One region of the Novosphingobium sp. TCA1 genome, then DNA from elsewhere that is predicted to be linked to it. Evidence: riboswitches for the same ligand, from Rfam matches in the RefSeq annotation. Region 1 holds a riboswitch; the other holds the start of a gene.
The links. Region 1 has a riboswitch for cobalamin ahead of NTCA1_RS19650 (TonB-dependent siderophore receptor). Riboswitches for the same ligand answer to the same signal wherever they lie in the genome.
Positions count from the first base shown of each region.

Region 2: linked by a shared signal. The riboswitch ahead of NTCA1_RS15680 (TonB-dependent siderophore receptor) and the one ahead of NTCA1_RS19650 (TonB-dependent siderophore receptor) in region 1 are both predicted to bind cobalamin.

Region 1 is NZ_BLJH01000019.1:94,914-110,577, forward strand. It holds gene NTCA1_RS19625 (PepSY domain-containing protein) at 1-145, shown strand, start outside; gene paoA (aldehyde dehydrogenase iron-sulfur subunit PaoA) at 304-1,005, shown strand; gene NTCA1_RS19635 (xanthine dehydrogenase family protein subunit M) at 1,002-1,952, shown strand; gene paoC (aldehyde oxidoreductase molybdenum-binding subunit PaoC) at 1,949-4,147, shown strand; gene NTCA1_RS19645 (cobyrinate a,c-diamide synthase) at 4,361-5,659, opposite strand; cobalamin riboswitch at 5,813-6,023, opposite strand; cobalamin riboswitch at 6,084-6,275, shown strand; gene NTCA1_RS19650 (TonB-dependent siderophore receptor) at 6,442-8,376, shown strand; gene NTCA1_RS19655 (DUF1636 domain-containing protein) at 8,376-8,783, shown strand; gene cobT (nicotinate-nucleotide--dimethylbenzimidazole phosphoribosyltransferase) at 8,780-9,808, shown strand; gene NTCA1_RS19665 (histidine phosphatase family protein) at 9,805-10,386, shown strand; gene cobS (adenosylcobinamide-GDP ribazoletransferase) at 10,383-11,096, shown strand; gene NTCA1_RS19675 (aminotransferase class I/II-fold pyridoxal phosphate-dependent enzyme) at 11,093-12,088, shown strand; gene cbiB (adenosylcobinamide-phosphate synthase CbiB) at 12,085-13,035, shown strand; gene NTCA1_RS19685 (cobyric acid synthase) at 13,023-14,477, shown strand; gene cobU (bifunctional adenosylcobinamide kinase/adenosylcobinamide-phosphate guanylyltransferase) at 14,474-14,980, shown strand; gene NTCA1_RS19695 (methyl-accepting chemotaxis protein) at 15,068-15,664, opposite strand, start outside.
Region 2 is NZ_BLJH01000013.1:112,946-128,609, forward strand. It holds gene NTCA1_RS28730 (TonB-dependent receptor domain-containing protein) at 774-1,460, shown strand; gene NTCA1_RS15675 (PepSY domain-containing protein) at 1,482-3,014, opposite strand; gene NTCA1_RS15680 (TonB-dependent siderophore receptor) at 3,019-5,037, opposite strand; cobalamin riboswitch at 5,251-5,497, opposite strand; gene NTCA1_RS15685 (RNA polymerase sigma factor) at 5,700-6,236, shown strand; gene NTCA1_RS15690 (FecR domain-containing protein) at 6,327-7,370, shown strand; gene NTCA1_RS15695 (TonB-dependent receptor) at 7,496-9,988, shown strand; gene NTCA1_RS15700 (energy transducer TonB) at 10,120-10,884, shown strand; gene NTCA1_RS15705 (alpha/beta fold hydrolase) at 11,092-12,168, shown strand; gene NTCA1_RS15710 (carboxymuconolactone decarboxylase family protein) at 12,382-12,753, shown strand; gene NTCA1_RS15715 (cupin domain-containing protein) at 12,789-13,262, shown strand; gene NTCA1_RS15720 (MFS transporter) at 13,315-14,556, shown strand; gene NTCA1_RS28510 (hypothetical protein) at 14,559-14,753, shown strand; gene NTCA1_RS15725 (LysR family transcriptional regulator) at 14,773-15,664, opposite strand, start outside.

The DNA.
Region 1 (15,664 bases):
TCTGCTGGTCGTCCTGGCCCTTATCCACGGCGCGGCGGCGCTGCCGAAGGGCGGATCGCTGCTGGTCGATGGGTTGCTGATGGCAGGCGCGCTGGCACTCTTCGCCGGAGAACTTCGCACGCGCGCCAAGCCCGTCGCAGCCTGAGGAATACCCCAAAATTGGGCCGGTCGTTCAGGAAAGGGAACGCCTGGTGATGAATGCCGTTCATGAGGGCATACGATTTCACACAGTGCCCGATAGTGTAATCATGCGTTATCGTGGCGAATGGACGGAAACTGCCGTCCAGGTGCGAAGGACGGGCAATGAACGAAACGGCGGAGACGGCGGCGGGCGAAACGTCGCATTTTGAGGTATCCAGACGTGCGGTTCTGGCAGGAGGCGCTGCCAGCGTGGGTATTTCCGCCATTCCGTCGGTAGCGGAAGGAGCGGCACCCATGGCACAGCAACCCCCGGCGATGGCGGTCACGTTCAAGGTGAACGGCAAGGCGCAGGCGTTGATGCTCGACACCCGCACAACGCTGCTGGACGCGCTGCGCGATCACATCGGTTTGATGGGCACCAAAAAGGGCTGCGATCATGGCCAGTGCGGGGCCTGCACGGTGCTGGTCAACGGTACGCGCATCAATTCCTGTCTCAGTCTGGCGGTCATGCACGAAGGCGATGCGGTGACGACCATCGAGGGCCTCGGCACGCCGGAGCAATTGCACCCGATGCAGGCGGCCTTCGTGAAGCATGACGGATTTCAGTGCGGCTACTGCACGCCGGGTCAGATCTGCTCCGCCGTGGCGGTGCTCGAGGAGATCAGGGCGGGCATTCCCAGCCATGTGCAGGGCGATGTCGGCACGGCGCCGGAAATGAGCTTGCCGGAAATGCGCGAACGCATGAGCGGTAATATCTGCCGCTGCGGCGCCTATTCCAACATTGCCGAAGCCATGGCGGAAGTGGCGGGCGTGCGGATCGCGGAAACGCATGGCGCGCAGAGCGATGCGGGAGCGGAAGCATGAAGGCCTTCACCTATGAACGGGCCAGGACGCCCGCCGCAGCCGCAGCCGCCGTCGCCGGAAACAAGGGCGCCAAGTTCATCGCGGGCGGCACCAACCTGCTCGACCTGATGAAGCTGGAGATCGAGACGCCCACCCATCTGGTGGACGTGCAGGATCTCGGCCTCGACCGGATCGAGGAGACGAAGGAAGGCGGCCTGCGCATCGGCACGCTTGTCAGCAATACCGCGCTGGCGGCGGATCGGCGCGTGCGCAAGGATTACGGCGTGCTCACCCGCGCCATCGTCGCGGGCGCTTCTGGCCAGCTGCGCAACAAGGCGACCACGGGGGGCAACCTGCTCCAGCGCACGCGTTGCCCTTATTTCTACGATACCAACCAGGCCTGCAACAAGCGCAAGCCCGGATCCGGCTGCGCGGCGATCGGCGGGTTCAGCCGCCAGCTCGGCGTGATCGGCACCAGCGATTCCTGCATCGCCACCCATCCCAGCGACATGGCGATCGCCCTGCGCGTGCTCGATGCCCCGGTGGAGACGGTCGATGCCTCGGGCAAGGCCCGCAGCATCGCGATCGGCGAATTCCACCGCCTGCCGGGCAATACCCCGCATCTGGAAAACGTGCTCCAGCCGGGCGAGCTGATCACGGCCGTCACGCTGCCAAAGCCGATCGGCGGGCGGCATTTCTACCACAAGGTCCGCGACCGCGCGTCCTATGCCTTTGCGCTCGTTTCGGTAGCTGCGGTCCTGAACGAGGACGGCAGCGGCCGCGCGGCCTTCGGCGGCGTGGCGCCCCGGCCCTGGCGGGTCGAGGCGGCCGATGCGCAGATGCGCAGCGGTGCAGGCGCCGTGGCGAAGACGGCCTTTGCCGAGGCGCGCCCCACCCACGAGAACGCCTTCAAGGTCGCACTGGCCGAACGGACTTTGGCAGCGCTTATCGCGGAGAACCGGGCATGAAGTTCGACACGCCTGCGGGCACCAACCCGATCGACACGATGAAGGTCATCGGCCAGGCGGTCGACCGCGTGGACGGCAAGCTCAAGACCACAGGGCAGGCGCCCTATGCCTATGAGCACGGCGAGATCCCCGGAAAGCCGGCCTATGGCTACATCATCGGCGCGGCCATCGCCAAGGGACGGATCGCTGCCATGAACACGGCAGAGGCCAAACGGATGCCGGGCGTTCTCGCGATCGTCTCGGCCGAAAATGCGCAGCCGCTGGGCAAGGGCAGCATGAACACTGCCAAGCTCCTCGGCGGGCCGGTGGTCGAGCATTACCATCAGGCCGTTGCCGTGGTGGTGGCGGAAAGCTTCGAACAGGCGCGCAGCGCCGCCAATGCCGTGCGCATCGAGTACGAGCGCGGCGCGGGGCGTTTCGATCTCGTCAAGGAAAAGCCGGGCGCACAGCCGCTTACCGGCAACGATGCGGATACCCATACGGGCGATTTCGCAGGGGCCTTTGCCTCGGCGCCGGTGCAGGTGGACCAGACTTACACCACGCCCGACCAGAACCACGCGATGATGGAGCCTTTCGCCACGATCGCCTGGTGGGACGCGGATGCGCTATCGGTCTGGACGTCGAACCAGATGATCGCGTGGAACAAGCGCGAACTGGCCACGACCTTCAAGTTGCCGCCGGAGAAAGTCCACGTTCGCTCGCCCTTCATCGGCGGCGGTTTCGGGGGCAAGCTGTTCCTGCGCGCCGATGCGGTCATGGCGGCGCTGGGCGCCAAGGCCTGCGGCAGGCCGGTCAAGATCGCGATGCCGCGCCCGCTCATGCTCAACAATGCGACGCACCGCCCCGCGACGATCCAGCGCATCCGGCTGGGCGCGACCAGTGACGGCAAGCTGACGGCGATCGGCCATGAAAGCTGGTCGGGCGATCTGCCCGGCGGCGGCCCGGAATCGGCGACCCAGCAGACCAAGCTGCTCTATGCCGGGGCCAACCGCCTCACCGCCCTGCGGCTGGCCGAACTCGACCTTCCCGAAGCCAATGCCATGCGCGCGCCGGGCGAGGCACCCGGCCTCATGGCGCTGGAGATCGCCATCGACGAGATGGCGGAGAAGCTGGGCATGGACCCGGTCAAGTTCCGCGTGCTCAACGATACCCAGGTCGATCCCGAGCACCCGGAACGGCCTTTCTCGCAGCGCAACCTGGTGCGTTGTCTGGAAGAGGGCGCAGACCGGTTCGGCTGGAACCGTCGCAGCGCAAAACCGGCGCAAATGCGGGAAGGGCGCTGGCTGATCGGCATGGGCGTGGCGGCAGCCTTCCGCAACAACATCAACATGACCTCGGCCGCGCGGGTGAGGCTGGCCGGTGACGGCCTGGTCACCGTCGAGACCGACATGACCGACATCGGCACCGGATCCTACACGATCATCGCCCAGACCGCGGCGGAGATGATGGGGCTGCCGGTCGAGAAGGTGCGGGTGAAGCTGGGAGATTCCTCGTTCCCGGCCTCGGCCGGTTCGGGCGGTCAGTGGGGTGCCAACAGCGCCACCTCGGGCGTCTATGCGGCCTGTGCGAAGCTGCGCGACATGGCCGCGCAAAGCCTGGGCATGGATCCGGCTTCGGCCGAGTTCTCGGATGGCCGGGTACGCGCGGGCAACCGCTCGGCTGCCTTGGCCGAGGCGGCGAAGTCCGGCGAACTCGTGGCCGAAGAGACGATGCAGTGGGGCGATCTGGGGAAGAAGTTCCAGCAATCGACTTTCGGCGCGCATTTCGTCGAGGCGGCGGTGGACTCTTACACTGGCGAGACGCGGGTGCGGCGCATGCTGGCGGTCTGCGCGGCAGGGCGCATCCTCAATCCCAAGACCGCGCGCAGCCAGGTGATCGGCGCCATGACCATGGGCGTCGGCGGCGCGTTGATGGAGGAACTGGCGGTGGACAAGCGCTTCGGGTTCTTCGTCAATCACGATCTGGCCGGATACGAAGTGCCGGTTCACGCAGACATTCCGCATCAGGACGTGGTGTTCCTGGACGAGGCGGACGACAAGGTCTCGCCGATGAAGGCCAAGGGCGTGGGTGAACTCGGCCTCTGCGGCGTGGGCGCGGCAGTGGCCAATGCGGTCTACAACGCCACTGGCGTGCGGGTGCGGGACTATCCGATCACGCTCGACAAGTATCTGGCGAAGCTGCCCGCCATCGCCTGAGAGTCCGTTTGAAAAATGCCCGTAAGGGCATTTTCAGAGCGGCACCGGCCCCAAGCCTCTCAGGCGCCCCCACCCGACCACCCGCAGGATACTACCGTTGGGTGGTCGGGTGGGGGCGTGGGCCGGTGCCGCAAAAATTCGCCTTCAGCGAATTTCCAAACGGACTCTGACAGCCTCTCCGTCGTCCCCGCGGACGGGGACGACGGGCCTGGCTCAGCAAGACAGCAGGTCTGCAATCAGCTCCGGCGCGGAGGGGAAGTAGAAATGCATGTAGCTTGCAGTGAGCGCGCCTTGCCGGAAAATCCGCTCGCCCTTGCGCCCATCCGGGGTCCGGGCAAGCGCGATGGGTTCGAGGGCGGTTTCCAGCCGTGAATAGTGGAAGGTATGGCCGCGCACCGCATGGCCGGACAGTTCCGCTTCCTGCATGCCGAGGGCGACCAGTCGTTTCTGCATGGCCGCGCGGGCGGGCAGCAGGCCGAGCATGGGCGTGCTGGTGCCTGCGGCATCTTCCAGCCTTTCGCAGGCATAGAGCATGCCGCCGCACTCGGCCAGGATCGGGCGCTCGGTCAGAAAGTGCGCGCGGATCGCTTCCACCATTGCACGGTTGGCACTGAGCGCGGCGAGATGAAGTTCGGGATAGCCGCCCGGCAGCCAGAGCGCGTCGCAGTCCGGCAAGGTGGCGTCGCGCAGAGGCGAGAAGAAAGCCAGCCGTGCGCCCGCGCTTTCCAGGAACTCGAGATTGGCCGGGTAGATGAAACCGAAGGCCTCGTCGCGGGCCACGGCTATGCGTTTTCCGGCCAGCGCTGAAGGCGCAGGGGCGGCGGAGGCGGGTTTCGGAAACGGCACAGGCTCGGGCAGCCAGAGGGCGCTTTCGGGAAGCAGTTCGGCGGCGCGGTCGATGCGGGCTTCGAGATCGGCGATCTCGCCTGCCTGCACCAAGCCGAGATGGCGTTCGGGAAGGCCCATGCCGTCGTCGCGCGGCACGGCGCCCAGCCATTGCACGCCGCCCGGCATGCCGCGTTCCAGCAGCTGCGCATGGCGATCACTGCCCACGCGGTTGGCAAGCACGGCGGCCAGCGTCACGTCCTTGCGGTATGTCGCCAGCCCGTGGACCAGTGCGCCGAAGGTCTGCGCCATCGACGAACCGTCCAGCACCGCCATGACCGGCAGGCCGAAGCGCCGGGCGAGGTCGGCGGAAGAGGGGGTGCCGTCGAACAGCCCCATCGCACCCTCGACGAGGATGAGGTCGGCCTCCCGCGCGGCATCGTGCAGCAGCGCGCGGCACTGGTCCTCTCCGCACATGAACAGGTCGAGCTGATGGACCGGGGCGCCGCTGGCGACTTCGTGAACCATGGGATCGAGGAAGTCCGGCCCGCATTTGAACACCCGCACCCGCCGTCCTGCCCGGACGTGGCGGCGGGCAAGGGCGGCCGTGGCGAGCGTCTTGCCCTGTCCCGACGAAGGCGCGGTGACGAGCAGTGCAGGGCAGGCCGTCATCGGCGTGTCCGTCATCGTACGGGCCGCAGATATCGCCCGGACGGGCAGGTTCCAGGATGGCGCATGTTCAATTCCCCCCTTCGGTACAGACGCACGAATGTCGTCACGCGAAGGAGCCTCCCCCACGGGAGGCATCGCCCTCGTCCGCCCGGTACATCCCGCCCGCGCGAAGGATCGACGGCGAGGGGCCGGTTTCCTGACTTCCCGGATCCTCGCGCCTTCCGCCGCCTTCTCGGTAAGCCGTCAGGCTCCAATGGCGTTTCGGCGGGGCGCATCCCCGGTTACAGTTGCGGGCGCAGTGCCGGCTGCCACGGCCGATCGGCCGCAGTCCGGGCTTCCCGATCAAGCCCTTGCGGGCACCCCTTGCACCGGCACGACTATGGAACTTCGCAGGTTCGCGCAAGCGCCTCTCATCTTGCGCCGCCGACCTCGCGGCGATAGGGGCGCTGCTGCGACAGGTTCCCCGCGAGGGATCAAAAGGGAACTCGGGTGAAAGCCCCGGGCTGCCCCTGCAACTGTAAGCGGCGAGCCGTGCGGCCATTTCGCCATTGGGGGTGCAAGGCCCTGAGAAGGCGGCCGAAACGGCATTGACCCGTGAGCCAGGAGACCTGCCTGCCGCAGTCGTTCTTCGACCGGACAGGGTGAGCCGGCCGAACGGGGCATTTCCTCGCCGAGCGACAGCCATTGCCGTGCCGGTTTGCGGCGCGAAGGGGCCTGTCGCCGTCTGTCGCGGCTGCACGTCCTTCGCCTTGCATATCGGCCCGGTCGGGTTCGATCGCTGGCTTGAAGGACATGCCGTGAACTGCCGAATTACCACTGCCACCACCCTTGCTCTTGCCCTGACCGCCTATCCTTTCGCGGCCCAGGCCGAAGGCGCCGACGACGCCTCGTCGGACCGTATCGTCGTCTCCGCGCTGCGCACCCCGGTCGCGGCGGATCGCGTGGCGGATAGCGTGACCGTGCTGGACGAAGCGCAGATCGTCGCCGCGCAGCCCATCGCCCTCACCGATATCCTGCTGCGCACGCCCGGCATCAGCCTTTCGCGCAACGGCGGCTACGGCACCACCACCTCGCTGCGTATCCGCGGCGCCGACGCCGGGCAATCGGTCATGGTGATCGACGGCATGCGCCTGTCGGACGCTTCGTCCACGGCGGGGGGCTACGGCTTTTCGACGCTCTTCGTGGACGATGCCGAACGGATCGAGATCCTGCGCGGGCCGCAGTCGATTCTCTGGGGCAGCGACGCCATCGGCGGCGTCGTCAACGTTCGCACCCGCCGTCCGACCGAGCCGCTGGAAGGCAGCTTCGCCGTGGAAGCGGGAACCCATGACACCGTTTCCGCGCGCGCCGGTCTGGGCGGCACGTCCGAAGCGATCGACTGGCGCATCGCCGCCTCGCGCTTCACCACCGACGGCATTTCGGCCCGTTCCAACGGCACCGAGGACGACGGTTTCCAGCGTTCCTCCGCCAGCGGCACCCTGACGTTTCGCATCACGCCGGACGTTTCGCTGGACTTGCGCGGTTATTGGTCCGATTCCCGCAACGATTTCGACGGGACCTCGGGCGATACGCGCGCTTATGGCCGGACCGAGGAATGGTCGGGCTATGCCGGGCTCAACTTCGCGCTGCTCGGCGGGAAGCTGGTGAACCGGGTCGCCGTGCTCCAGACCGAGACCGACCGGGCAAACTACGATCCCGCGCGCTCCATCCGCCAGATCACGTTCGACGCCCACGGCCGGGGCCGCCGCTTCGAATATCAGGGCACCTACACGTTCTCGGAAGCCGTCCAGGCCGTGTTCGGGGCCGAGCGCGAGGAGCAGCGCATGACCACGGCCTCGCCGTCGAACAGCGCCGCGCCCTACACGCTCACCCCGACGAAAGCCGATACCGACAGCGTCTACGGAGAACTGCGCGTGACGCCGCTGACCGGGCTGACCCTGAACGGCGGTGCGCGTTACGACCATCAGTCGCGCTTCGGCGGCAATACCGTGTTTTCGGCAGGCGCGGTCTATACGCCCAACCAGGGGGCCACGGTGCTGCGCGCCAGCTATGACGAGGGCTTCAAGGCGCCCTCGCTCTACCAGCTTTTCAGCATGTACGGCGTGGACGATCTCAAGCCCGAAAAGGCCAAGGGCTGGGAAGTCGGTGCCGAGCAGGGCTTCGGCGAAGTGCTGCGGCTTTCGGCCACATGGTTCGAGCGCGATACCGACAATCTGATCGACTTCGCCTATTGCCCGACCAGCGGCGCCCTGCCGGACATCTGCATGGTTCCCGGCACTGCGACCTCGCGCTTCGGCTACTATGCCAACGTCAAGGCCAGCCATGCGCGCGGGCTGGAACTGGCCGCTTCGGCAAAGTGGGGCATTTTCTTCGCCGAGGGCAACTACAGCTGGATCGAGGCGGAGGACCGTACCCCGGACAGCGCCACTTATGGTCGCCAGCTCCAGCGCGTGCCGCGCCATCTGGCCAATGTCGAGGCGGGGGTGGACCTGCCGCAGGGCCTGCGCGCCAGCGTTGCCGCCCGCTATTCGGGCGAAAGCTACAATGCCGCCACCGGAACCGCCAAGCTGGACGACTATTGGCTGGTGGACTTGCGCGCGCAGTGGCAGGTCATGGAAAACCTCACTCTTCAAGGACGTATCGAAAACGTGGGCGACGAGAAGTACGAGACCGTAAGCGGTTACGGCACGCTCGGCCGCACCGTCTATCTGGGCGTGAGGAGCCGGTTCTGATGTTGCAGCCCGTCGAACCCGGTCCTTCGGTGGTCGTATGCAATACCTGCCGCCATTCCGCCGAAGCCCGCGAGGATGCGGATGGGCGGCGCGGCGGCGCGGTGTTGGCGGAGGCCATGCGCGCGGCGCAGGCAGCCGACCCGGCGCTCAGGGGCGTGGCGGTGCAGGAAATGCCCTGCCTCTTTGCCTGCCAGCGCCATTGTACGGTGGCGATCCGCGCGCCCGGCAAGCTCGGCTACGTGCTGGGCGACTTCGTGCCGGATGAGGACGCAGCCCGTGCGATCCTGGAATATGCCGTGCGCCATGCCGCCAGCGAGCATGGGCAGGTGCCGTACCGGGAGTGGCCGCAAGGCGTGAAGGGGCATTTCATCACCCGCACCCCGCCGGAAGGCTTCGTCGCCGCATGATCCGCTTCGAGAACCGCGCTGCCTTCGCCGAGGCACTGGCCGATCTGCCCGAACCGGAAGAGGCGGCGCTGGAGGCCGCGCGCAGCCGCCAGTCGGTGCTGACGAAGCCTGCGGGATCGCTGGGACGGCTGGAGGAGATCGCGATCTTCATGGCGGGCTGGCAGCGGCGCGAGCGCCCCCGCGCCGAGCTTGTCCGCGCGGCGATCTTCGCAGGTAACCACGGCGTCGCGGCGCGCGGCGTCAGTGCCTATCCTCCCGAAGTCACGGTGCAGATGGTCGCCAATTTCGAGGCGGGCGGCGCGGCGATCAATGCGCTGACGGCGGCCTGCGGCGCCGACCTGCGCGTGGTTGCGCTCGAACTCGACCGTCCGACAGGCGACATCACCTGCGAAGCCGCCATGAGCGAGGCGGAGTGCCTTTCCGCGCTCAATGCCGGGGCGGCGGCGGTCTCGGCGGACAGTGACCTGTTCTTCGTGGGCGAGATGGGCATCGGCAATACCACGCCTGCGGCTGCGCTTGCTGCGCAAGTCTTTGCAGGCGCGCCGGGCGACTGGGTGGGGCGCGGCACCGGGGTCGACGATGCGGGCGTGGCGCGCAAGGCCGAGGCCGTGGCGGCAGCGCTGGCGCTCCATGGCGCGCACTGCACGGACGCCTTCGAGACCCTGCGGCGCCTTGGCGGGCGCGAGATCGCGGCTATGGCCGGGGCGGTGCTGGCGGCGCGGCGGCTGCGGGTGCCGGTCCTGCTCGACGGGTTCATCGCCTGCGCGGCGGCGGCGCCGCTGCTGGCCGATAATGCCGCTTTCCTTTCGCACTGCCTGGCCGCGCATTGTTCGGCCGAGGCCGGGCATGTTCGCCTGCTGGAACGCTTCGGCCTAGATCCCTTGCTCCATCTCGGCATGAGGCTGGGCGAGGGGTCGGGCGCGGCAGTGGCGGTGCAGATCGTGCGCTCGGCACTTGCCGCGCATGACGGCATGGCGACTTTCGCCGAAGCCTCCGTGGCAGGCGCCGGGGCGGCTTCGGCGTGAACGGAATCCTTGTCCACCTGATGCGACACGGCGCGCCGCAGGAGCCTGGCCTCCTGCTGGGACACCGGGACGACGCGCCGACTCCGGCCGGTGTGGCGCGCTGCATCACGCGGGCGGCGGGGCTGGCGTTCGATCGGATCGTCTCCTCCGATTTGCGCCGTTCGAGCATCCCCGCCGCGCAGATCGCCGTGATCCGCAGGCAACGCCACGATCTGGATCCGCGCTGGCGGGAAATCGACTTCGGGGCCTGGGACGGGCTTGCGCCGCAGCAGCTCGATCCCGCCGTCCAGGCGCGGTTCTGGGATGACCCGGAAACTTTCGCCCCGCCCGGTGGCGAGCGCTGGTCGCACCTTTGCGCGCGCGTCGGCGATGCCCTGATGCAGATCGACCGTGCGAGCCTGATCGTCACCCACGGCGGCGCCATGCGCGCGGCGCTTTCGGTGCTGTTCGGGTTCGACCATCGGCAGGTCTGGGCATTCGAACTGCCTTACGGCGCGCTCGTCAGCCTGCGCCTCTGGCCGGGCGAGGGGCTTCCCGCCGCGCAGATCCTGACGCTGGACAGTGGAAAGCCGGGATGAGAGGTCTGGTCCTGGCCCTCCAGTTCCTGACGCGGCTGCCGCTCCCGGCGGTGCGGGTCGATGCGGCGGATTTTGCGAAGTCCATGCGCTGGTTTCCCGTCGCGGGCCTCGCCGTAGGCGGCGTGGTGTCCGGGGGCTGGTGGCTTGGCTGCCTTCTGGGTGACCGCTGGCTGGCGGCGCTGCTGGGCCTCGCTGCCTGGGTGGGCGTGACCGGGGCGCTCCATCTCGACGGTCTGGGCGATGTGGCCGACGGTGCCGGTGCGGCACACAAGGACAAGGCGCGGCTCTCGGCGGTCATGGCCGATCCGCATCTGGGCAGTTTCGCCGTCGTGGCGATCGGTCTGCAATTGCTGGCCAAGCTGGTGCTGCTCCATGCGCTGGAGCCGGGGCAGGTCTGGGCCCTGCTGCTGGTTGCGCCGCTCACCCGGATCGCGCCGCTGGCCTGGACCTTGGCGCTGCCGCCGCTGCACGAAGGTCTCGGCAGCCGCTTTCGCAGCGCGGTAAACGCGTGGCATCTGGGCCTGTGGGGGATGGTGGCGATGGCTCTCGGCCTGCTGGTCGCGCCGCCGCTGCTGACGTTGTTCCTTGCCGTTCCCGCCTGGGGCTACTGGCTGCACCGCAAGATCGGCGGCATTTCGGGTGACGGCCACGGCGCCGGAATCGAGGTGGTCGAAACCCTGCTGCTGCTTGCACTGGTGGTCCTGCGATGAGCCACGCTTTCCTCTTCCACGGCGGCCGGGTGAGCGAGGCGGCAAGGGCCTATGGCGGATTGCCGGAGGACTGGCTGGACCTTTCGACCGGCCTCAACCCCGAACCCTGGCCTGCTGCCAGAGCGGGGGCGGGCGCGGTGGACTGGACGGCCTTGCCCGACCCCGATGCGCTGGCCCAACTCGAAGCCGCAGCCGCGCGCCATTTCGGCGTGGCGCCGAACTTGTGCTGCGCCGTGCCCGGCAGCGAGACGGCGCTTCGTCTGCTGGCACGGGCGCTGGACCTGCCGGGCCGCGCGCTAGTCCCCGCCTATCGCACGCACCGGGAAGCCTTCTATCCCTCCCGGCCGGCCCGCTTCGGAGAACAGCCCGGCGCGAAGGAAGTCTTCGTCCTGGCCAATCCCAACAACCCGGACGGCGCGCTGCGCGATCCCGAGGCGATCGTCGAATGGGCGGAGCGGATCGACGCCAGCGGCGGCTTCCTGGTCGTCGACGAAGCCTTCGCCGATTGCCACCCCGAAGCTAGCGTCGCCCGCGCCGTCGCGCCGGGGCTGCGGCTGATCGTGCTGCGCTCGTTCGGCAAGTTCTTCGGCCTTGCCGGGCTGCGGCTGGGTTTCGTGCTGGGGCCGCCCGCGCTCATGATGCTGCTGCGTCAGTTGCTGGGAAGCTGGCCGGTTCATGCGGCCGCGCTCGCGCTGGGCAGGGCGGCCTATGAGGACAGCCACTGGATCGCCCGCACGCGCGCCGCGCTGCCCATTCGCGCCGAGGCGCTCGACGGCGTGCTGCGCCGTCACGGCCTTGAGCCGGTGGGAGATTGCCCGCTGTTCCGGCTCGTGACCGGCTGCGAGGGACAGGCGCTGTTCGAACGGCTGGCCCGGGCGCGCATCCTTGTCCGGCCCTTCGCGGAGTTTCCCGACTGGGTGCGCTTCGGTGTCCCCGCCGATCCGGCCGCTCTCGCCCGTCTCGATGCGGCGCTGGCCGGGGACCGCTCATGATCGAGCCGGTCGCCTTTGCCGCCATGGCGCTGGAAGGCGCGTTCGGCTGGCCGGGGCGGCTCTATCGGGCGATCGGCCATCCGGTGGGGCTTTTCGCGCAAGTCATCTCCGGCTGCGAACGCAAGCTCAATCGCGCGGACTGGTCCGACATGGCCCGGCGGCTTACCGGGCTTGCCGCAATGCTGGGACTGATCGCGGCCGTTCTGGTCGTCATGGCACTGGCGGTCTGGCTGGTGCGGGGGAGCGCGGGAGATTGGGCCTGGCTCCTGCTTGCGGCTCTGGCCTGGCCTGCGCTTGCGGCGCGCAGCCTCGACGATCATGTCCGCCCCGTCCTCGCCGCGTTGGAGGCAGACGATCTCGCAGAGGCGCGCCATGCCGTCGGCATGATCGTCGGCCGCGACACGGCTGCGCTCGATGCGCCGGGCGTCGTCCGCGCGGCGATCGAGAGCCTGGCCGAGAGCTTCTGCGACGGCGTGGCGGCGCCAGTGTTCTGGCTGCTGGTCGGCGGCGTGCCGGGCATTTGGGCCTACAAGGCGATCAATACGGCGGACAGCCTGATCGGCCATCCCGAGGAGCCGCTGCGCGCTTATGGCTGGGCAGCAGCCCGGATCGACGATCTGGCGAACTTCGCGCCAGCAAGGCTGGCGGGCATGCTGCTTTGTATTGTGGGCGGAACCGGCGCGCGTGAAGGGTGGCGGATCATGCTGCGCGACCATGGCCGCCACGCCTCGCCCAACGCCGGATGGCCCGAAGCGGCGATGGCGGGGGTGCTGGGCATTCGGCTCGCCGGACCGATCCTCTACGACGGGGTGCTTGCCCCCAAGCCCTGGATCGGGGAGGAGGGCGCCGTTGCAGGCGCGGCGGATTTGCGGCGGGCGCTGGCGGTCTATCGCCGGGCCTGCGTCTTTCTCGCCCTGATAGTGCTGGGAGTAGCATGGCTGGTTTGATGTTGCAGGGGACCGGGTCGGACGTCGGCAAATCCGTGCTGGTCGCGGGACTGTGCCGCGCCCTTGCCAATCGCGGGCTGAAAGTCCTGCCGTTCAAGCCCCAGAACATGTCCAACAACGCGGCGGTGACACCCGAAGGCGGCGAGATCGGCCGGGCGCAGGCGCTTCAGGCGCTGGCGGCGCGGGTGCCGCTTCATGTCGACATGAACCCCGTGCTGCTGAAGCCGCAGGCTGACCGGACCTCGCAGCTCGTGGTTCACGGCGAAGTGCGCGGCACGCTCGGCAGCGCCAACTTCCGCGAGGCGCGCCGCTCGCTTCTGCCCGAAGTCCTGGCAAGCTACCGGCGGCTGGAGGCGCGCTGCGACCTCGTGGTGGTGGAAGGCGCCGGTTCGCCCGCAGAGATCAACTTGCGCGCCGGGGATATCGCCAACATGGGCTTCGCGCGCGAGGCTGCGGTGCCGGTCGTGCTCGTGGGCGATATCGACCGGGGCGGCGTGATCGCGGCGGTGGCGGGCACGCGGGCCGTGATCGACTCCGAGGACGCGGCGATGATCCGGGGTTTCCTCATCAACAAGTTCCGCGGCGATCCGGCGCTTTTCGCGGATGGCTATGCGGCCATCGAGCGGCTCTCGGGCTGGCGCGGCTACGGTGTTATGCCCTGGGCCCACGCGGTCGGTCGCCTGCCCAGCGAGGATGCCGTCGTGCTGGAGCGCGGGCTGGGCGGGGGCAGCGGCAAGCTGCTGGTCGCCTGCCCGATCCTGCCGCGCATCGCCAATTTCGACGATCTCGATCCGCTCCGGCAGGAATCGGGCGTGGACGTGGCGATGATCCCGCCGGGCACACCGATCCCGGCAGAAGCGGCGCTGATCGTCCTGCCCGGCTCCAAGGCGACGATGGCCGACATGGCGTTCATGCGCGCCGAGGGCTGGGATATCGATGTGCTGGCCCATCACCGGCGCGGCGGCATGATCCTCGGCATCTGCGGCGGCTACCAGATGCTGGGGCGCACGATAGCCGATCCGCTCGGCATCGAGGGCGCGCCCGGCGAGATCGCGGGGCTGGGCCTGCTCCCGGTGGATACCGTGCTGGGCAATCGCAAGGCGCTGCGCGAGGTATCGGGCAAGGCGCTCGGGGCGATGTTCGATGGCTACGAGATGCACATGGGTGTGACGGAGCGGGAAAATGGCGTTCCTTTCGCACTGCTGGACGGCGACAGGACCGACGGCGCCGTGGATGCGGCAGGGTGCGTCATGGGCACTTATTGCCACGGTCTGCTCGCTTCGACGCCGCTGCGCGCTGAACTGCTGGCGCGGTTGGGCGGCAGGAGCGACGGGCTGGACCATCACGCCGGGGTCGATGCCGCGCTCGACGAACTGGCCGCCGAAATGGAGCGGCATCTGGACATTGACGGCCTGCTGGCGCTGACGGAGTACCATGCATGACGACGACCCTCGTTCTGGGCGGCGCCCGTTCGGGCAAGAGCCGCCATGCGCAGGCGCTGGCCGAAGCGGTTCCGGGGCGGCTCGTCTATATCGCCACGGCCCAGGCGCTCGACGACGAGATGGAGGCCCGCATCGCCCGGCACCGCGAGGATCGCGGACCGCGCTGGTCGACCCTTGAAGCGCCGCTCGACCTGGCCGAGGGCATCGGGAAGGCGGCGGGCGAGGCCGATGCGGTGCTGGTCGATTGCCTGACCTTGTGGCTGTCCAACCTGATGCTGGGCGACATCGCCCTGCAACCCCGCTTCGATGGCCTCTGCCGGGCGATTGCCGTCTGTCCGAAGCCCGTGGTGCTGGTGGCCAATGAAGTCGGGCTGGGGATCGTCCCGGACACGCCGCTGGGGCGGCGGTTTCGCGACGAGGCGGGGCGGCTAAACCAGCAGGTCGCGGCCACGGTGAAGCACGCTGTCTTTGTCGCTGCCGGACTACCGCTGGTCCTCAAGTAAGAAAAAAAGGCCGCCCGGGACAGGGCGGCCTCTTCAAGGTGTCCCGGAGGGGTCCGGGACGGGTTTTCGGACGGGTTTTCGAAGACTTCAGAAATCCATCCAGTCGTCGGCCGTGGTCAGCGCCTTCATCGGCTTGCGCAGCGGTGCCGGTTCGGCAGGCGCGGAGACGAAAGAGGGCGAGAACGCCGGTGCCGCGACGGGGCGCGGGGCGCTGCGCAGTCCGGTGTCGCCGGTGCGGAACATCGCCGCGCGATCGGACAGCGACGTCACTTCGCTGTTGAGGTTGCGCGCGGCGGCGGAGGTTTCCTCGACCATGGCGGCGTTCTGCTGGGTGGCCTGGTCCATGGTGCCGATCGTCGCGCTGATCTCGGTGATCGTCGAGGACTGGGCCTGGTTGTCGCTGGCGATGTTGCTCAGCAGCGAGTGGACTTCGGTGACGTCGCCCGAGATGTTCTGCAGGGCGCCGTCGACACGCTGGACCGCTTCCACGGCCGTGCCGATGTCGGCCTGGGTCGCGGTGAGCTGTTCGCGGGCGCGCTTGGCTTCTTCTTCCGAACGCATGGCCAGCGCCGAGACGAGATCGGCCACGACCGCGAAGCCGCGGCCCGCATCGCCGGCGCGGCCAGCTTCGACGGCGGCGTTCATGGCAAGCACGCGGGTCTGGAAGGCGATCTTGTCGAGGCC
Region 2 (15,664 bases), on a different contig from region 1:
GTGGTACGCGCAGGCCAGCTATACCCGCAATTTCACCGATCACTGGGATCTTCCCGGCAGCTACGAACCCAGCGCCGGATCGGCCGAGGACGGCGGCCACCGCGATTTCTCGCGCACGGCCGACTGGCGCGTGAACGCCAAGCTGGGCTTCACGCCCAATGCCACCGACGAATACTCGATCAGCTATACCCGGCAGGAAGGGTCCAAGAACGCGCCGCTCCATGTGACCGATCCCGCCGCCTCGCAGCGCAACTGGTCGTGGCCTTACTGGAACATCGACAGCCTCTATTTCCTCTCGACCACCGCGCTGGGGGACCGGGCGACGCTCAAGACCCGCATCTATCGCAACGGGTTCGACAACCTGCTGCGCGCCTTCGACGATGCCAGCCAGACCACCCAGACCAGGGCACGCGCCTTCAACAGCTATTATGCCGACACCGCCTGGGGTGGATCGGCGCAGCTTGACGTGGCGGTCAGCGATATCGACCGGCTGAGCATTGCCGCCCACTACCGCCGCGACAAGCATGTCGAATGGCAGCAGGCCTTCCCCTCGGGCGAGACCGAGCCGAAGCAGACCAGTGTCGAGGAAACCTACAGCATCGCCGCCGAGAACAAGCTCGACCTGACTTCGGCACTGGCCTTCACCGCCGGCGTCAGCTTCGACTGGCGCGACCTCTCGCGGGCCGAGGACTATGCCGGGGGGGCTCTGATCGAATATGCGCTGCACAACGGGCAGGCGCTGAACGGACAGGCGCAGCTGGTCTGGAGCGTCGATGCGCAGACCAGCCTGCACGCCGGCATTTCCGCGCGCGCGCTTCCCCACCATTTTCGAGCGCTTCAGCTCGCGCTTCGGCGGCGCCACTTCGAACCCGAACCTCAAGGCCGAGCGTGCGACCAATTACGAGATCGGCGGCGCGCGCGACTTTGGCCCGCTCCATGCCGAAGCGGCGGCGTTCTATTCGCACCTCGACAACGTAATCGTCGCTTTCCCGATGATCTATCAGGGCCAGTCGGTGACCCAGAGCCGCAACCTCGGCAGCGGCAACTACTACGGCGGCGAAATCGCGCTGACCGCGCAGTTGGGCCGCACGCTGAGCCTGGGCGGCAACTACACATATACCCACCGCGATCTCGACGATCCGACCAACACCGCGTTCCAGCCGACCGGAGTGCCCACGCACAAGGCTTTCCTCTGGGCCGACTGGTCGCCGCTCGAAAGGCTGCATGTGCTGCCGAGCGCCGACATCGCCTCGGACCGCTGGACGGTGAACACGGCGGGCACGCGCTACTACCGCACCGGCAGCTATGTGCAGGCCAATCTCACGGCGAACTATGCGCTGGGCGAAGGCGTCGAAATCGGCGCGGGTGTGCGCAACCTGTTCGACGATTATTATGTGCTCACCGATGGCTTCCCCGAGCCGGGACGCAGTTTCTTCCTGAGCTTCGGCTTCAAGTACTAAGCGAAAGCGGGGCGGCCGAGATCAGCCGCGCCGGATCCTGCGCCGCCAGACACGGCGCAGATCGCGGCGAACCTTGTTCCATGCCATCCAGGTTCCCGTCGCGCAGACCAGGGTTACGGCTGCCAGTAGCGGCAGCACCACGAAGTCCCACCAGGGCCTCTTGCGCAGCACCGGGAAATCGAGGCTGTGCAGGCCGTCCTGCAACCAGCGGAAACCGCGCCCATTGCGGTCGAAGGCGCGCAGGATCTGCCCGCTGGTCGGGTCGATGTAGAGACGCGTGGTCTCCGCATCCGCCAGCACCGCACGCCAGACCGGCAGCGGAGCGGCGAAGCGGTGGCGGTAGTAATAGGCGTCCTCATCCTCCAGCAGAGCGAGCGACGAGGTTGCAGGGCCGCCTGCCAGCGCGCCGCGCAATTCGCGCTCGGTCAGCGCGGAGGCCTGTCCGGCCGCGTCGAACCGCTGCGCGGCGCCGCTCCGCTTGGAAACCAGCAGGAAGATCCTGCCTCCCAGCGGCGCGGTTTCGATCCGCAGCGCTCCGTCCGGGATATCGTGCATGGCGGACAGCGCCTGCCTGACGTCGCGCCATGTCATCGCACCGGCCAGTCTGTCCCTTTCGGCAAGGCCCGCCATGCTGTCGAGAAAGCCCCACGGGTTCATCGAGAAGAGGCCGCTCGCCACCCAGGTCAGGGTCAGCAATCCGAAGAACAGCCCGAAGACGTGATGCCACCACCAGAGCCCCTTGTAGGGCGAGCCGATATGACCCTCGCGCTTGCGGCGGACGCGGGCGATGCCGGCCCAGATGCCGGTCACGGTCAGGAAGCAACCCGCCAGCGAGGTCCAGACGACCACTTCGTTCCACAACGCCCTGTTCTGCCGCAGCATCGTGGGATAGAGCCAGTGCGGCACCGCGCCCAGCCAGCCCCAGAAGCGCTGGAAGCGCGTCGTTTCCTGCACGACTTCACCGGACTTGCCTGAAATGTAGATCTCGGTTCCGGCGTCGTCGTCGAAGTCCACGCGGTAGAGCGGCGCATTGCGCTTGTAGGTCTGCACGGTCCATTGATCGATCCCGGTTTGGGCGGGAGCGGCGGCTTCGCCCGCGATGCCGTGGCCTCTGGCGAAATCCTGGGCGATCCTGCCGATGTCCTGCGGATCCGGGGCGGCGAGCGGCTTGCCGGTTGCCAGATCGAAGGCGGCGGGGATCGTGCGCATCTGCGGAATCGCGCGGTCGGTGGATTGACCGGGCACGACCCGCAGGACCGGGCGCCCGGCCAGCATCTCGACGCGGGCGGAGGCGATCGGCGTATCCGGCGCCATGTCCACGGCGTCGAAAGCGCTTGGCGGCGGCAAGTGCAGGGGGGCAAGGCCTTGCACTTGCGCTGAAGGCTCCAGCCTCGGATAGTCCACATAGATCATCACGAAGCCCGAGAGGCACCAGATCGTCATCAGCAGGCCGACGAAGACGCCGAGCCAGCGATGAAGGACAAGGATCGGGCGCGGCAGCAGGCTGCGCGAGCGCTTCGTTCGAGGATAGGGCCGAGGCTGGAGTGTGCTCATGGCCTCAGAAGCTCAGGCCGTAGCTCATCCGCAGCGTGCGCGGCACGCCCCGGCTGAAGTAGAGGAAGCGGCTGTTGCTGCCATCCAGCGCGCCTTGGTCGGTCACTGCCGACTGATAGCCGCGCGTCGCATATTCCTTGTTGAACACGTTCTCGACATTGACGCCGAAGCGGTTTCGGCGCGCCGCACCGTCCACGTAGAGATAGGCCCCGGCATCGACGAGCGCGTAGTTGCCGTAGTTCCGGCGGCCGAAGCCCGAAGCGGTGGACCAGACGTCGCCGATCCAGTTGACCGCGAGATTGGCGCCGAACGGCCGGTCCTCAGGCGCATAGGCCAGGGTGCCCTTCGCATATTGCCGGGGATTGCGGTCGAGCTGGGTGGACGATCCCTTTTCCCGCACGCGGGCGTAAGTGTAGCTGGCATTGAGGCTCCAGCCCCCGGCCGTCCGTGCGGTCAGTTCGAACTCGCCGCCCTGCGAGCGGACCTTGCCGTCGAGGTTGGCGTAAGTGCCGTTGGGATAGGCCGGATTATCGTAATCGTAGTCGATCATGTTGGTGATGCGGCGATGGAAGTAAGTCGCCTTCCAGCCCAGCGTGACCATGCCTGCGGGCAGGGTTCCGCCTGCGGAGAGGTTGAGGTTGAGGCTCTGCTCCGGGCTCAGGTTCGGGTTGCCGATCTCGCAGCAGGGGTCGTTGCCATAGAGCTGCGAGGCATCGGGAAGCACGAAGGACGTGCCCCCGTTCGCCTCCACATAGAGCGCATCGGCAAAGTCGTAGCGGCCGGAGACGTTCCAGATCGTCTTCTTCGCCCCGTCCGTGCGGTTGTAGCGCAGGCCTGCCGCAAGGCGGCCCTTGGAGGAAATCTCGTCGGTGGTGCGCACCTGGAAGATCCCGGCGTGGACCTGTTCGCTGGTCGGCGCGATCAGCAGCACGTCGTCGCGGCCGCTGAAGTTCTGGAAATCGTAGCCCAGCAGGTATTCGAGGCCGGGGTGGAGGTGGAGCTTGACCACCGCGCTGCCGCCCCAGTCGCGATAGCCCCAGAACGTGCCTGCCGGGTAGATCACTTGCGGCTGGAGATCGGGAAGCGAATTGCGGATCTGGACATAGGCCGTCTTCCAGTCATGGAAATAGCCCTTGAGGAAGAACTGCACGGCATCGCTGCCGGTGTAATCGAGGCGGAGGCTGGCGATTTCCTCGTTGCGATCGTTGCGGCTCTCGCGGATGCGCGTGGGCGAGAGGTTGTCGAGCTTCGCCTCGGTATGCTGGTACTGGGCGTTGAGCGCCAGATCGGGGGCGAGGTCGTACTGGTACTTGAGACCCGCCGACCACAAGTCATAGCCGAGATGGCGATCGGTGAGGCTGGGCTGATAGGCGCTGTAAGGCGTGTAGCCTTCCGACCGGTTGTGCGAGGCATAGGCCACGAAGCGGTGGTTGCCCGCCGCACCGCGCAAGTAGCCGTCCACCGTGGTGCCGCCCCAGGAATCGACCGAGGCATTGACCTGGCCGTTGAAATCGTCGGTGAAGCCGCGCGTCACCACGTTGATGACGCCCGCCGAAGCCTGCGTGCCGTAGAACAGGCTCTCGCCGCCGCGAAGCACCTCGATACGTTCGATCATGCTGGCGGGAAGCGTGTCGTTGGGCGACGTTCCACCGTAGAGGCGGTTGTTGAGGCGGATGCCGTCCATCGTCCAGAGCACGTCCTGCGTGCGCGATCCCTGAAGCGAGACGTCGACGTAAGTGAACGGCCCGTTGCGGGCGCGAATGTAGAGGCCGGGCACCGATTCCAGCGCCTTGACCACGTCTACCGCGCCGCTGTCCTTTATCTGCTTTTCGCTGACCGTCACCACGTCGTTGCCGTAGCGGGAAAGCTCCTGCGGCAGCGTCTCCTCAAGGCTGGTGCCAGTGACGATGATGGCCCGATCCTCACCGGCGTCTTCACCGGTTTCCTCGGCATGGGCCTGCGTGCTCCAGGCAAGAGCCAGCACCGCGGCCAGCGCGGCGGGCGAATTTATAGCGAACTTCATTTCATCCCCCTGTCGAGCGCCATGCGATCCGAAGCAGGGGTCTGCCGTTCACGAACGGTCGGCGCGCCGACCGGCGTTCACGAAAGGCCGGCGCACCGACCGGCCGGGCGCCCATAACGAAGGGACGACCGCTCAGCGCACCGTGCGGCCCCTGCCGCTGGTTCGTCGCTCAGACGGAGAAACACCGTGCCCCGGCCATCCCCTGGGCCAAAGCAAGAGCGACCGGACGCAGGCAGGTCTCCTGGCTCGCGGGTCATGGCTTGATACACGGCCTTCCCAGGCCTCGCAGGATTTAGCGTCCGGCCCAGTGGCTACGACAGGCGCACTTGCCCTGCCGCGTGATGTGTATCGCGCTCGCCGCTTACAGTTGCAGGGACAGCCTCGGATTCGAGGATCGAAACCCTCTCACCGTGTTCCCATTTTAAGCCTCTTTCGAGGCACCGGCGCGATCTTTTCCGCCCTCCCTGTTCAGCGAAGGCGGATGCGGTGCGCTAGCTTGGGAGCTTGAAGGGCGCAAGCGCGATTTGCGCGGCGATCTTCGCAAAGGCGATACTCGGCTCGATCGGAGCCGCTCATTCTTGCCCGAGCCTATTGCAAGTTATTCGCAACAATCTATGAAGCCGAAGTTTGCAACCTGCCAGCCGGTCGGAGAAGGTCGCCCATTGAACAGCGCACAGGCCCGCTTGCGCATCTATGCGGAGCATCGGCCGGCACTGGTCGACTATGCCACGCCGATCGTCGGATCGCGCGACAGCGCCGAAGACGTCGTGCAGGAAGCCTACTTCCGCTTCGTGCCGACACGGCCGCCGCTGCTGCTGGGCCTGCGCACGCCGGTCGGCTATCTCTATCGGATCGCCCGCAACATCGCGATCGACTGGACCCGGCGGGATGCGGCCGAGCAGCGCCGCAATGCGGCCTATGCCCTGACCCGCGATCCGCAGCCCCTTTCCGCGTCGGCCGAGGATGAACTGCTCTGCGGCGACGAGGCACGGCTGGTTCTGGCGACTCTCGCAAGCCTGCCGGAGAAGAAGCGGCGCGCCTACGAAATGAGCGTGTTCGGAGAGATGTCCTCGACCCAGATCGCGCAGCAGCTCGGCGTGTCGCGCGCGACGGCGCATCGGCTGGTGCAGGATGCGATGATTCATGTCATGCGCAGCGTCGAGCGCATGGGGCCGGAGGGGGACGACGATGCCGGTTGAGATGCAAATTGAGACGCAGGTTGAGAAGCAGATTGAGACAGGCGCGCGCGAGACTCGTCTTTTGTGTGGGTTCGACGAGGCGATACATCCATGACGGCCAGACCTGTTGCAGGAAACGGAGAGCACGCGCTGCCCGACGATGTGCTGGTGGAGGCATCGGACTGGCGCCTGCGCATCCAGGACGCCCCGGACGATCTGGATCTTCGCGCCCGATTCGAGGCCTGGCTGGAGAGCGATCCTGCTCATCGGAGGGCCTGGACCCTGCTGGAGCGCAGCGTCCGCCTGACCTTGCAGACGCCGCCCGCCCATGCCGCGGATTGGCGAGAGGCCAAGCCGGACCTGCCGCCTGTGCCGGTAACGGTCGACCGGGAGCCGAAGCCGCGAACATCTTCCAATCCGCGCCGCAGCAGGCGCACAGGCAGGCGCGTTGCCCTGGGCGCGGTGGCGGCAGTGCTTGTGGCGATCCTGACCGGGCCGCAGGTCATGCTCCAGCTGCGCGCGGACGAGACCAGCGGCACCGCCCAGAACCGGGCTCTCGCGCTGGCGGACGGATCGCGGATCGCGCTGAGCGCGCAGAGTGCGATCACGCAAGACTTCGCGGGCACGCATCGCCGCATCGGCCTGCTTCAGGGCGAAGCCTTCTTTGATGTCGCCCATGATACGGCGCGCCCCTTCACCGTGCAGGCGGCGGACATGACCGTGACCGTCACGGGCACCGCCTTCGACGTGTCGATGACGCACGAGACGCTGGGCGTCAGCGTCGCGCGGGGATCGGTGCGGGTCGAGCGGCCAGGCGACAGGCCGCTGACGGTGGCGCTCCGGCCGGGCCAGCGCCTTACCATCGACCGGGAAAGCGGCAGGAACGGCCTCGTCGCCGTCAGCCCCATCGAGATCGGCGCCTGGCGATCGGGACGCCTTGCCGTGCGCAACGCCAGCATCGCGGAGGTGACCGAACTTCTCGGGCGGCATTTCAGGGGCCATATCTTCATGCGCGACGATGCGCTGAAATCGGCGCGCGTCACGGGCGTCTACGACCTCGCCGACCCGGTCGGCTCCTTGCGGACGCTGCTGAGTTCGGGAGGGGCGCGGATGACCCGGATCACCCCCTGGATCATCGTCGTCACCCCGGCCTGAGCGCTATCGGAAAAAATTTCGCGAGAGTGTGAGACGCTGCCCACCCAAGGTTCGTCACCTGAATGAGCGGCTATTGCAAGTCATGTGCATGGGCCGCGCTTGAGCGAATATCATTCGGGGGTTTCATGCGTGAAGTTTCAGTCTCGTCCCATGCCGGGCGAGCACAGTCGATCATCAGGGCGCTGCTGATCGGTGCCAGCGCGGCGGCGATGCTGCCCGCAATGCCCGCCATGGCGCAGGGCGCGCCGTCCTCGCAGGCGAAAGTACAGTTCGATATTCCGCCCCAGTCGCTGGAAGGTGCCGTCACGACCTTCGGCTTGCAGTCGGGCCTGCGGATCACCGCCGATCAGGGCGTGCTGGCCGGACGGCAGAGTCCCGGCGTCTCGGGCGCCATGGGATCGTTCGAGGCACTGAGCCGCCTGCTGGCCGGAACCGGCGTGACCTGGCGCCAGATCGACGGGCGCTCGGTCGCGCTGGTCAGGGCGCCGGAAAGCGCGGGCGGCGACGCCATCCAGCTTGGGCCGGTGCGGGTCGCGGGCGCCGGTGAAGGCGGATCGGCGGCGGCGCGCTATTCCAGCGATGCCTCGGCCACCGAAGGCACCCGGTCCTACACGACCAAGGCGCCCAGCAGCACCTCCACCGGCCTTGCCCTGACCCTGCGCGAGACGCCGCAGTCGATCAGCGTCATCACCCGCGAGCGGATGGACGACCAGCGCCTCGTCTCGATCACCGACGTGCTCCAGCAGACACCGGGCATCAACCTGACCCGCGACGGCGGCGAACGTTTCGGCATTTCCGCGCGTGGTGGCGCGGTCAACAGCTTTCAGTACGACGGCGTGCTGACACAGGTGCAGAACACGACCCGCACCGTGCCCCAGACCGCGCTCGATACCGCGCTCTACGACCGGATCGAGGTGCTGCGCGGCGCGACCGGGTTGATGACCGGTGCGGGCGATCCGGGCGGCCTCGTCAACCTGATCCGCAAGCGGCCCACCCGTGAATTGCAGGGCTATGTCCAGACCAACGTGGGTTCGTGGAACTTCTTCCGTGCCGAGGCGGACATTTCCGGTCCCGTGATCAAGAGCGGCGCCATCCGCGCCCGCGCCGTCGCCATGGCGCAGGACAACGATACCTTCATGGACGGCTACAGCCAGAAGAGCAGCCTGCTCTACGGCGTGATCGAGGCCGACGTGACGGACACGACGCTGATCCGCGGCAGTATCGATTACCAACGCTATCGTCCGAGCGGCGCCCCCGGCGTGCCGGGCGTCTTCAGCAACGGCAAGCAGACGAACTTTCCCCGCTCCTACAGCAGCGGTGCCCCCTGGGGCGGCGATGACTTCGACACCTACAACTATGCGCTGGCACTGGAACAGCAGTTGCCGCACGACTGGATGTTCAGGGCCAACGCCAACTTCATGACGGTCGAGCGCAATTTCAAAAGCGCCCGCTATCAGCCCAGTTCGGTCAATGCGAGCCTGAACGAGGAAACCGGGGCGGCGACGGTCGATGCCTCCTACGGCTATGCGAAGCAGGATCAGCAGGGCGTCCTGGCGTCTCTCTCCGGCCCGCTGCATCTATTCGGCCGCGAGCATGAGCTATACTTCAGCTACAACTACAACCGCTACTACAACGACTATGCGGCGTGGTCCGGCACTGGCAGCAAGGTCATCAACTATTACACCTGGAACAATCAGTTCCCCGAGCCGGAGAGCTATACGCCTGCACTGACGCAGTATTTCTATTACAAGCAGCAGGGCGTCAACGCTTCGGCACGGCTCAAGCCCATCGACGGCGTGAACGTCATCCTCGGCGGTCGCCTCACCAATTTCGACTATCGGAACTACATGGTGCTTCTGCCCAGCGGCAGCGGCTCCACTTACGGCGATACGCGGGCACGGGGCAAGTTCACGCCTTATGCCGGGCTGGTCGTCGATCTCGACCGGCATCATTCGCTCTACGCCAGCTATGCCGACATCTTCCAGCCGCAGGCGAGCCTTGACCGGAACGGCAATGTGCTGCCGCCCATCATCGGCTCCAACTACGAGATCGGCTGGAAAGGCGCGTTCCGGGACGATCGCCTGAACGCCAGTGTCGCTCTCTATCAGGTGATCCGCGACAATGTCGGCGAACTGGACGACGGTCTGCTCGTGCCGGGCACGACGGACGTTCAGGCATACCGCCCGGTCAAGGGCGCCAAGACGCGCGGCATCGAAGCGGAGATCAACGGCGAGGTACTGCCGGGCTGGAATGTCTCGGCCAGCTATACTCACGTCGTCACGCGCGACGCCGAGGGCGTGCGCTCGCTCACCCAGATCCCCAAGGATACGGTGAAGCTGTGGACGACCTACAAGTTCGACGTGGCAGAGCGCCCGCTCACGCTCGGCGGCGGCGTCAACTGGACCAGCGCGACCTACTATCCCTACAAGACCTTCCGCATCGCGCAGGGTGACTATGCCGTCGCCAATCTGATGGCACGGTACGAATTCAACGATCACCTGTCGGCGTCGGTCAACGTCAACAACCTGTTCGACAAGAGCTACTACGTCAGCATGTACACCATCAGCGTCTACGGCCAGCCCCGTAACGTGATGGGAACGGTGCGCTACGCCTTCTGATCGGGCCGCGTGACCAGCGATCGCACACCAGGCGTGACGGGCGGCAGCGATGCCGCCCGTAGTTCGTCGTTTCGCCAGTCGATGGCGGGCCTCCGCAATTGGCATCCTTGCCCTGCCGACCGGATGACACGATGACCGTTACCCTTGCCCTCTCCCCGCGCGCCGCTTCGCCGGATCGGCCATCCAGCGCCGAGCCCGCCGCCGTGCCGCTTCGATATGCCGATCTGCCCGTGCCGCTGGGCACGCGCCTGCTGGGGCTGGGCGGGACGATCGCGATCGGAGTGCTGCTCCTTGCCTGTGCCTTCCTGACCTGGACCCGCTACAGCACTCCCCAGCCGCAACCCGCGATCAGCGCCTTCAACATCGCGCCGCCCGCGGCCCCGCCCAAGCCCGTCCGTGAAGTTCCTCCCGGCCCGGAGCAGGTCAGGAAAGACAAACCCGCGCCCAAGGCCCCGGAAATCGAGGCGCCGAAGATCGTGGTTCCGGGTCCCAACGTCATCGCCGCCGTGCCGCCTTCGCCGCCCAGTCCGCCCGATCCCGGTCCTCCGGTCAAGGATACGACGGCCCCGGTCAGCAAGCCCGCGCCGCCCGCCCCGCAAGTGTCGAGCGGCAAGCCGACCTGGCAGGGCCTCGTTCTCGGCGCCCTCGACAAGGTAAAACGCTATCCGCGCGACGCCCACTTCGCCCGGCAGCAGGGCGTGCCCTATATCCGTTTCGTCATGGACCGGCAGGGCAAAGTGCTGTCGGTCAGGCTGGAACGCTCGTCAGGCTTCCATTCGCTGGACAACGAGGCCTTGGCCCTTCCGAAACGCGCCCAGCCGCTGCCCAAGCCGCCAGAGGACGTGAAGGGCGAGGCCATCGAACTGGTCGTGCCGGTCGAGTTCTTCATGACTTGATGCGAGTTCCTGACTACGCGTGTCGTGGATTTTTGGGTTGTTATCGGGATTGGTTGTTGCGGCTTCGCCAAGCTGCGCATCAACCTGAAACCCGTCATTTCGGGTCATGCCATTGATAAGCTCAGCTAACTACCGCATGCGTATTTAGCGCTCTAATCCGATAAAGCCTGCCGCGCTATTCTCCCGCACAAACCAGGAGGAAGCGCCATGTTGCACCGTTTGATCACCGCTGCTGCAGCCGCACTATCGTCGGGCTTGTTTGCCGCTTCCGCCCATTGCGCGCCTGCAAGCCCGGTCCCCTTGATCATTCGCGAGCAAGGCAGTTTCGCGGTCGGGGGAACGGTGCTGACGACACCGGGAGAATTCGACAACAATGCTCCTACGCCTGCGGGACAAAGCCTCCACGCAGATCATCTCTACGCCTTCTACCAGATCCCGGAAAATACACGGCGCCTGCCCATCGTGATGCTTCACGGTGCCTACCAGTCTGGGCGAAGCTGGGAGACGACGCCTGATGGACGCGAGGGTTTTCAGACGATCTTCCTGCGTCGCAATTTCAGCACTTATCTGGTTGATCAGCCGCGCCGCGGCAGGGCGGGCAACAGCAGTATCGCAACGACGATCGACCCAGTGCCCACCGACCAGCTTTTCTTCGACCAGTTTCGTCTGGGGACTTGGCCAAACTTCTTTGGAGGCGTCCAGTTCGATCGCAAGCCCGAGACGCTAGAACAGTTCTTCCGCTCGGTTACGCCGAATACCGGCCCTTACGACGCCAAGGTCATTTCGAGCGCCATGACGGCCTTGCTGGAGAAGACGGGGCCCGCGATCCTCTTCACGCATTCGCAGGGCGGCGAGCCGGGGTGGTTGACCGCTATCCAGAGCCCCAACGTCAAGGCGATTGTCGCGTTCGAACCGGGAAGCGGTTTCGTCTTCCCCAAAGGAGAAGTCCCGCCCGAGATGCCGAGCGCGGCTGGGACCCTGAAACCGGTCGAAATCGCGCCTGCCGATTTCGCCAGGCTCACACGCATTCCCATTGCCATCTACTACGGGGACAACATTCCGGTCGAGCCCACGAAAGAACGTGGCAAGGACAACTGGCGCGTGCGCCTCGCCATGGCAAAACTCTGGGTCGCGGCCGTCAATCGGCACGGCGGAGATGCCCGACTGATCCACCTCCCCGACATCGGCATTCGCGGCAACACCCACTTCATGATGTCCGATCTCAACAATGTCGAGATCGCGGACCAAGTCTCCGAATTCCTCGCCGGGAAGCACCTCGATTGACCAGGATTTCCTGAAAATGGCCGACTACCCGCCTCGAAGCCGACGCCGGTTTCTGGGTGGAACTGCGCTCGTTCTCGCCTCTGTTCAGGATCGAGGGCGCCTCGCAAGCTCACGACCTTCTACACCAAGACCGTTTAACTCGCTCCAGCTTTCGACGAGGATTCCATGATGAAACACACGTCCAGGACTGCGCTTCTCCTCATAGGCATCGCGATGATCGGAGGAATTTCCGCGATGGCCCATGCGCAAACAACCAGCGGCCCGGCCGAGACGCCGCCCTCGCGCGCCCAGCAACTGATGGGCGATGTCGCCCCCAAGCTTGCGGAACTGACCGACGAGGTGCTGCTTGGCGACGTCTGGGAGCGCCCCGGTCTTGCCAAGCGCGACCGCAGCCTGATCACTGTGGCTGCTCTCATAGCGCTGAACCGCCCGGAACAGTTACGTTCGCACATGCAGCTCGCACGTAGGAACGGCATCACCGAGACCGAACTGGTGGAGACGATCACACAGCTTGCCTTCTACGCGGGATGGCCGAATGCCATCAACGCCGTCGGCATCGCCCGTGACGTCTTCAATTCCAAATGAGGCGGCCTGCGCACTCGGCAATCGCGGCGATCGGAATGATGTCTCTGTCAGCGGTCGCAATAGCTGATCCGCAATCGGAAGATCAGAGCGTCTCCGTCATCAAGCACGGCACTGGGGCCTCAAGCGTCGGGGCGGAAGAGAGCTTTACCGGCAAGGTGCGTGTTCAAGGTCGCTTCCAGCGCGGAGCCCCTGCGCGCGTCGGCGGGGCGACCGTCACGTTCGAGCCCGGTGCGCGAACCGCCTGGCACACGCATCCGCTCGGTCAGACACTGATCGTCACCAGTGGTCACGGTTTCGTGCAGGAATGGAGCAAGCCCGCGCAAACCCTGAAACCGGGCGACGTCGCCTGGATTCCACCTGGTGTGAAACACTGGCATGGCGCCGCTCCTTCCGAGCCAATGACCCATGTCGCGATCGCCGAAAACGAGAACGGCAAGTCGGTGGCATGGATGGAGAAGGTCAGCGAGGCGCAATACGCCGACGGCAGCGCGCGCGCCTCCAAGCCTTGACCCCACGCGCGGCCCGTTCCGCGCGTCGAAGCCCACATTCTGGAAATCAGCCATGACTCTCGATCGCACAGCGCGATCGGGCACCAGGAATACGATCCTGGCTGTCGTATTGATCGCTTATCTCATGATCCTGCTGGATCTCTCGATTGTTTATACGGGCATGCCGGAAATCGGCAGATCGATGCGCATGAGCCCGGTCATGCAGACCTGGGTGCAGAACGCCTACCTGCTGTGTTTCGGGGGCTTCCTGCTCCTCTCCGCACGCCTCGGCGATACCTTTGGTCGGCGGCGGATTTTGCAGATCGGCATCGTGCTCTTCACCCTGGCCTCGGCATCGATCGGCACCGCGCAATCGTCGTATGAGCTGATTGCGGCGCGCGCCGTTCAAGGCGTCGGCGCATCGATCCTCGCACCGAGTGTTCTGGCGATCATCTCGGCAACGTTTCCCGAAGGTGAGGAACGCACGCGGGCGCTGGCCTGGTGCTCTGTGGTCGCCGGCGCAGGGGCGAGCCTCGGCCTCGTGCTGGGCGGTATCTTTGCCGGCCTGCTGTCATGGCGGATCGGCTTTCTGGTGAACATTCCGATCGGGATCGCGCTGTTCTTCGCCGTTGGCCGGTACATTCCCGAAAATGCACGCATCGACGGGCGTTTCGACATTCTCGGCGCTGCGGCTTCGACCTTGGGTGTTGGCCTACTGGTCTATGGCCTCGTGAATGCGGCCAGCGCCGGCTGGGAAGACCCGGTTACCATGGGGACTTTGGCGCTGTCGATCGCGGTCCTCGCCGCTTTCCTGTGGCATGAGAACCGCACCGAGGTCCCTGTCCTGCCCTTGCGCCTGCTGCGCAGCCGGGAAAGGAGCGCCGCCTATCTCGTGCGCATGCTCTACGTCGGCTCGATCGTTTCGTTCTTTTTCTTCGGCACACAGCTCATGCAGCGGGTTCTCGGCTACTCGGCGCTTCAGGCAGGTTTCGGCTTCCTGCCGATGACCCTCGTTCAGTTTGCCGCGGCGTTGGCAATCCCGCGCGTCACACGCCTGATGGGCGGTGTATCGATGCTCATGGCCTCGCTGGCGCTCATCAGTCTCGGTCTGTTCTGGCTTGCGGGGGCCGGCACCGGGGCCACCTATTGGCAACTCGGGTTGCCGATGGTGCTGATCGGCATCGGGAACGGCGGGACGATGGCGCCCCTGACCGCTTCGGGCGTGCGGAGCGTATCGCCCCGTGATCAGGGTGCGGATCCGGTCTGGTCAATGTCGCCCATCAACTGGGCGGATCGATCGGTCTTAGCACGCTGATCGTGGTCTTCGCTGCCTCCGCCAATCCCGATCTGTCGGATGCAGCCGAAATGCGGCATCAGATCGGTGCGGTGTTCATCGGCGCGGCCCTGATGAATGTGGCCGGCCTCATCCTCACTGCTCTGTTTATTCTACCGGCCAATCGCGGCGCGCCTGGCCGGAGCGGAGCGATACCCATCGCCGTGTCAATGGATTGAGGACGCGGCAAAGCCTGCCTCAGCCACGATAACGCAGCGTCTCCACCAGGAGTTGAAAGGCCGGCGAGGTGTGGCGCCGGCTGGGATAGTAGAGATGGTAGCCCGGAAACGCCCCGCACCAGTCTTCCATTACCCGCACCAGCCTGCCCGCTTCGATATGCTCCAGCACCTGATCTTCCGGCAAATAGGCGAGCCCGAGGCCATCGAGCGCGGAACTGAGGCGCAAGCTGATGTTGTTGAACACAAGCTGGCCCTCGATACGCACGTTCACCTCGTGACCGTCCTTGTCGAGATCCCACGGGAAAATCCCGCCATACGTCGGCAAGCGGATGCCAATGCAATTTTGCGAGGTGAGGTCTTGCGGTGTCCGCGGAACAGGATAGCGCGTGAAATAGTCTGGAGAGCCGACCACGGCCATGCGCATATCCGGGCCGATCCGCACTGCGATCATGTCCTTCGCGACCTGATCGCCCAGGCGCACCCCTGCATCGAAACCCTGGGCGACGATATCGGTCAGTCCGTAGTCCACGATGATTTCCACGCGAACATCCGGGTTCTCGGACACAATCTTGCGCAAGGCCGGCTGCAGCACGGAAATGGCCGCGTGTTCGCCAGCGTTGATACGAAGGGAACCAGCAGGCCGGTCGCGGAGCTGGCTGAGAGCGCCAAGTTCCTGTTCGATTTCCTCGAAGCGCGGCGCCAGGGTTTCGAACAGGCGCCGCCCGGCTTCGGTTGGCGCCACGCTGCGCGTCGTCCGGGTGAGTAGCCGCAGACCGATACGTTCCTCTAGGCCGCGGATCGTCTGGCTGAGCGCGGATTGCGAGACACCGAGCTTGGCTGCCGCCCGGGTGAAGCTCAATTCTCTGGCGACGACCACAAAAGCCGCCAGTTCGTTGTAGTTTTCGCCCGCC